3 regions of the Alkalihalobacterium sp. APHAB7 genome follow, and region 1 is predicted to be linked to each of the others. Evidence: riboswitches for the same ligand, from Rfam matches in the RefSeq annotation. Region 1 holds a riboswitch; each other region holds the start of a gene.

Evidence for each region. A riboswitch is a leader RNA that binds a small molecule or an ion and turns the genes downstream of it on or off. The one in region 1 is predicted to bind lysine.
Region 2: it holds a riboswitch for lysine, as region 1 does, so the genes downstream of both, ACNSTQ_RS02125 (Na+/H+ antiporter NhaC family protein) here and lysA (diaminopimelate decarboxylase) in region 1, are expected to answer to the same signal.
Region 3: it holds a riboswitch for lysine, as region 1 does, so the genes downstream of both, ACNSTQ_RS22345 (aspartate kinase) here and lysA (diaminopimelate decarboxylase) in region 1, are expected to answer to the same signal.

Annotation. Positions count from the first base shown of each region.
Region 1 is NZ_JBLWFS010000019.1:29,847-32,055, forward strand. Features, by position in the region: gene lysA (diaminopimelate decarboxylase) at 1-1,158, opposite strand, end outside; lysine riboswitch at 1,360-1,539, opposite strand; gene ACNSTQ_RS16495 (spore germination protein) at 1,640-2,209, opposite strand, start outside.
Region 2 is NZ_JBLWFS010000001.1:486,576-488,784, reverse strand. Features, by position in the region: gene ACNSTQ_RS02125 (Na+/H+ antiporter NhaC family protein) at 1-1,041, opposite strand, end outside; lysine riboswitch at 1,192-1,367, opposite strand; gene yunB (sporulation protein YunB) at 1,538-2,209, opposite strand, start outside.
Region 3 is NZ_JBLWFS010000046.1:6,214-8,422, forward strand. Features, by position in the region: gene ACNSTQ_RS22345 (aspartate kinase) at 1-1,097, opposite strand, end outside; lysine riboswitch at 1,261-1,447, opposite strand; gene uvrC (excinuclease ABC subunit UvrC) at 1,511-2,209, opposite strand, start outside.

The sequences.
Region 1 (2,209 bases):
ACAAAAAACAGCTAATACATCTTTATGATTGGCTTTCGGAAGCGGTAAATCCCAAATGAGCATATCACCGCTCTCACAGCACTTACCAGCTATCGAATACTTCGTTTCCACTTGATCATTAGCACGATTAGCAAGAATTCCTTCGTACTTCGCTTGATATAAGGCTGGGCGAAGGTTATCTGTCATTCCACCATCAACTGAAAGGTAATGACGGACATTAGGAATATCCTTTTGTGAACCTAATGTATATAGAGTTGTTCCCGCGTCACCAACTAGTGATCGACCTGGCTCAATCCAAATTTCCGGCATTGATAAATTCAATTTATTCACATGATGTTGAACAGCTTCAATCGTAGCTTTTACATAATCACCAACCGGTAATGGTTCATCGCCTTCAATATAACGAATACCAAAACCTCCACCTAAATTTAATACTTTTAAGTCAAAGTTTAATGACTTAGACCAATTTTCAATATAAGTGTAAAGCTTTTCAACAGCCAAGACAAATCCAGTCGTTTCAAAAATTTGTGAACCTATATGGCAATGAATTCCTAGTAATTCAAGTTGCTCACAATCCAAAGCCCACTCAATTGCCCGATCTACTTGCCCGCTTAACAAATCAAATCCGAATTTAGAGTCTTCCTGACCTGTAGTAATATAATCATGTGTATGTGCTTCTACACCTGGAGTTGTTCTTAATAATATAGATACTTTACGTTGATGTGTATTTGCTGCTTGCTTTAATAATTCTAATTCATAAAAATTATCTACTACAAAACAACCTATGTTTGCACGAACAGCCATATCTATTTCTTCTGGACTTTTATTATTCCCATGAAAGTGAACACGCTCCATAGGAAAGCCAGCAATCATTGCCGTATACAGTTCCCCACCTGAAACGACATCTAAGCTTAGATCTAATTCATTTGCGAGTTGAACCATTGCAACACAGCTAAATGCTTTACTAGCATAAGCAACTTGACTTCTTACATCTAAATCATTAAATGCCGTTTTAAATGCTTTTGCCTTCTGTCGAATGAGTGAAACATCATAAACAAACAGAGGAGTTCCGTATTGCTTCGCAAGTTCAACTGTATCAATTCCACCAATTTCCAGGTGGCCAATGTCATTAACTCTACTTGTACCATGTAAGTGCATCGTTTCTCTCTCCTATCTTCGCATCAACTAACAATCTACAACATATAAAAATATTCCTTCTATATATGAGAGATTGGAGATCCGTTTTATATTCTAATTGTATAAATGAAAGGTGAGATACCTACCTATTTGGTTAATAAAAAAACAGCTAATGTAGTTACACTAGCTGTTATGACCGAGCCATAGCAAGAGTAACCTCATTTGTAGAATAGTACTCCACTGTATTTAACAGTGACAGTGTGTCACTTTTTTAATGACACCCCAGTAAAAGAATAGGATGGTACCACTCTTTCACTTCGGCAAATCGACCTTTCTGCCTGAATCATCGCTTCCATCTCGCTCTTCAGACATACTCATTCTCACTGCACCTCTACCCCGTGTTTCATAAAGAAATGAGGGACTTATACAATTAATAGGTACACTTTATCATAATCCTTGCTAAGTGGCAACATTGTTAACGATATGTCTTATACATATTAATTTATGATTGTTTAATCGGATCCTTTGGACTGACTATGCTAGGACGCCGTTTAACGGACGGCACAGAAACTCGAACGAGAATTTGCCAAAAGGCAGCTGGATTAAATGGCAATAATGGCCATAAATATGGTTTATTTAAAGATTTTATCATCGTTAGAAGTAAAATAAATATCGTTGAAGCAATAACAAATCCTGGTAATTTAAAGATAGCTACAACTAACAATAATGCTAACCTTGCTACTTTCATCGCTATCCCTAATTCATAACTCGGTGTAGCAAATGTTCCAATCGCTCCTAAAGCGACGTATAAAATGACTTCTGGCACAAACAATCCTACATTAATTGCAATTTCACCTATTAATAATGCCGCAACTAACCCTAATGCGGTTGCTAAAGGGGACGGAGTATGGATGGCGGCCATCCTCAGTAATTCTATTCCAAGTTCAGCAAGTACAATTTGTACAAAAACAGGAACATTCGTTGTTTCATTTGGACCAATAAATTCCAACATCTCTGGTAATAAATTTGGTTGCATAACAAACAACAACCAAAGCGGAAGAATAAACAAAGC
Region 2 (2,209 bases), on a different contig from region 1:
ATAGATCGCAGGAAGCATCGATTTTATACCTGCCCACAACCCCATTCCAAAGTCTTTCGCTGGTACTTTTTTCATTAATGTTAAAATAACAGCTGCTGCTAATCCAAGTAAGCCTCCATAGACGAGAGCTGCAGCTACATCGGTATTTTCAAAGATTTCAAGAATCGTTGCTGTTCCTTCTGTTCCTTGAATTCCCGTAATAACCATAAAGAAAATTGTACCAACAATTAAAGTAATAATCGGTAATACGAGATCTCTTACTTTACCATTTTCCACAGGTTGAACATCCATGTTTTCCCCTGGAGGTATTCCTTTTGCTTTATCTACCACTTCACCCGTTTCAATGGCTAACTTTTCGTGTTTTTTCATCGCACCGAAATCTAGCTTAAACCATGCCACCGCTAAGACGAGTAGTACAGCAAATAAGGCATAGTAGTTCATTGGAACAATAATTAAAAAGGCTTGAAGTGCTTGATATTGAGTAACACTATGTGTCATTAAGATACCGCCGATGATTGCGATAATATAAGCTCCCCAACTAGAAATTGGTGAAATGACACACATTGGAGCAGATGTCGAGTCCACGAGATACGCTAGCTTTGAGCGTGAAATTCGATGACGGTCTGTTAAAGGACGACTTACATTTCCAACTGTTAAACTATTAAAATAATCATCAATAAAGATAATAATACCTAACACAACGGTTACTAATTGAGCACCTACTCTTGTTTTTACGCGTTTAAGCGCCCACTCACCAAACGCACGACTTCCACCTGATAAAGCAATTAGGGAAGCGAGCATTCCTAATAATAATAAGAAAAAGATAATATAAAGCTCCCAATCATTGATTGCACCGTCCACATAGAAAATCGCTGCTACAATCCCAAAGATTTGCGTTAAAGAACTGATTGGATCGAACCCATTTAGTAATAACGCACCGACAATAATCCCTGCCCCTAGCGAAATCAATACACGTCTCGTTATAATAACTAAGATTAACGCTAGCACGGGAGGAATTAATGATAATACTGATGTTTCCATCTTTTGACCTCCTACTAATTTTTTTTACTACAATTGGAACCAAAAAAAGGCTTACTCTAAAGTGTCATTCACTTCAAAAAATCTAGTTGAAGTGGTGACTCTATCTTCTTGAGTAAGCCTCTCTAATCGAGCATCTATTGGCTCCCCATCAACTAAAGTAGTCCTCCACAGCACCGGTGCTGTGACAGTGTTACACCTATTCGATGCAACCCCAGCAAAAAGTACGTTAACAAGTACTCTCACTTCGGCAAGTTCCCCTTTCATCAGTACTCACAGTTGTCATCCTCCTACTGATTACTCTTGAAACTCGCGCCTCTACCTCATCATTACTTGATGAGGTGTAACTATTTACTTTGTCATTGACCACGCTATAGTATAGCATTATTCTAAAAAAACGCCAAATGTAATTTCTGTTATTTTCAGCAGGAGATAACTCTTACTTTTTGGTTTTTCAACACGTGTCCACTATCGGACAACCTTCAATTGGAGCACTAAGTTAATTATCTCTTACAGCATCTTGAATGTCTGACTCTCTAATGAAGGTAGGTGCTGGACCCGTTCCACCCACATTATAATATTCTGGAACTTTCCCTGGAACTAACGTCATACCAATCGGAATCGAGGTCTTAACAACCTCCATATCTGTTGCAAATGGAATAACGATTTTAACATCCACTTGCAGATCGAGATATAGAGATAACATCGTATTATTGATGCCCGTATTTTCTACTTGATGCCTCATATTTGCCTTTACATCCCCAATCGCTGTAAATCGAACCGGAATTTGCGGACCTAAATGAGCGAGTAGAGCATTGTTTGTCGCTTGACCTAAAGGAATCGTATAAATAATACCGTCTTGTGTGTAAATTTCTTCGTTAAAATCAACTTCCACACCATCAGGAAGGACCATCTCATGGACTCTGCCTTGTTCCATTAATCGTAAATAGCGTTGAACCCGTTGTGTCGCTTCAGATTGAACACGAGCGACAATAGATGAATTAAATGTGATCGAGGCGATATCTCCATTTTGATCCTTTTCAACAATCAGCAACTCATCCATATCTAACTGCTCAGCAATTTTCTTAGAAATGGCGTCATTAATCGCTTCTGTACCTAAAACTTGTGTTTCCGTTTTGGCAATATGAATAAGCGTCGGCCGAATACCTTT
Region 3 (2,209 bases), on a different contig from region 1:
TTTTCAGCTAGAATTTTGAACATTTGCGCTGCAACCCCCGGATTAGATATCATTCCGGATCCGATAATGGATACTTTTGCAAGATCACCTTCATGTGTTAATTCTGTAAACTGCAGTTCCTCTTTATGGTTGTTTAATACAGCCAACGCCTCATCTAATGAAGAACGGCTTGTTGAAAAAGAAATGCTTGTTTTTTCTTCAGCAGTTTGGTTTTGTATAATAATATCTACATTAATACCGTGTTCTGATAATATGCTAAATACATTTGACAGCGTTTCGATTAGGTTGGGCAACCCTGAAACAGTGATTTTCGTTACATCATTTTCAAATGCAATCCCGCGTACAATTAAATTTTGTTCCATTGAAACGTCCTCCTCAATTAACGTACCTACTTCCTCAACCATACTTGAGGCAACCATTAATTTCACTTGATAATTTTTTGCAAACTCCACAGCTCTAGGATGTAAAACCCCTGCTCCTAAATTGGCCATTTCTAACATTTCATCATAAGAAATCGAATGCAGCTTTCTCGCTCCGCTTATGAACCGTGGATCTGTCGTATACACTCCTGTAACATCTGTATAAATATCGCATCGCTCTGCTTTTAATGCAGCTGCTAACGCAACAGCAGTCGTATCGGAACCGCCTCTACCTAGCGTTGTAATTTCGCCGTCTTGTGACGCACCTTGAAACCCTGCTACAATCACAACATTGCCTAAAGATAACTGCGCTTGAATTTTTTCCGTTTGTATATCCAGTATTCTTGCATTACTATGACTGTCTTCTGTCACGATACCTGCTTGCCATCCTGTGTAAGATGTCGCACCGAGGCCTTTCTTTTGAAGTGCCATAGCAAGTAAAGAAATCGTCACTTGCTCACCGGTTGTAAGAAGCATATCCATTTCACGTTTGCTCGGTTTATCCGATATTTCACTTGCTAGTTTAACGAGTTGGTCTGTTGTTTTCCCCATTGCTGAAACGACAACAACTACTTCATGTCCTTGTGCTACTGTTTTAGCAACTCGTCCTGCAACGTGTTCAATTCTTTCGACTGTCCCTACAGACGTCCCGCCGTATTTTTGTACTATGATCGCCACTATGATTTCATCCTTTCTTGAAAAGACATTCAAAAAGTCCGCTTTTTGTCCTGCTTTTTGAATATAGATTTGTAACTGAGAAAGAAAACAAAAAAAGCAACAGAAAGGAAGAGTCCTCACTGTTGCTTGGAATACCAAAAAAGGTAATAGATGTTCCCTTGCTCCGTGAGATAGTTCTCCACACAACTTTTGGGTTGGTTGCGTGACAGCCTTGTACCTATTCAATACAAGTCCAGCAATAAGAGAGATGAGACTCTTAACGCTTCGGCGAATTCCCCTTTCAGCAAATGTCTATGGAACCCATCTTCCTCACTTTGCCTACTCTTGGTTTTCGCTCCTCTACCACCACTTCAAATTAGAAGTTCGGTATATTAAGTTGTTTTCATTTTAACAGAACATCGTGATACTGACAATTACTTTTTATCTTCATTACTATTTAATACACGTATGATTTCTGCTGCCACTTTTTCTGGAATAGCAATCTTTTTAAAGTCTTCGATGTTTGCTTCTTTCATTTTTTTTATCGAACCAAAATGTTTAAGAAGTTTCCGTCGTCTCTTTTCTCCTACTCCATCAATGTCATCTAAAATAGAAGAAAACATCGTTTTGCTTCGTGCCTGCCTGTGAAAAGTGATCGCAAACCGATGAACTTCATCTTGAATCCTTTGCAATAAATAAAATTCATGACTGTCTCTTTGTAATGGTACTACTTCAGGTGGATCTCCCATGAGAAGTTGAGATGTACGGTGCTTTTCATCTTTAGCTAAACCACATACAGGAATTGTGAGACCGAGCTGATCCTCTAGGACGCTTTGAGCGGCTGCAATTTGTCCTTTTCCTCCATCGATAACAATTAGATCTGGAAATGGACCATTTTCTTTTAACAGCCTTGAATAACGGCGGTAAACGACCTCTCGCATCGAAGCGTAATCATCAGGGCCTTCAACATCTTTTACTTTATACTTTCGGTAGTCCTTTTTACTAGGCTTCCCATCTATAAATGAAATCATTGCTGACACTGGATCAGTTCCTTGAATGTTCGAGTTATCAAATGCCTCAATCCGGTATGGTGTAGAAATACCTAATGCTTTCCCTAAATTTTCAACCGCCTT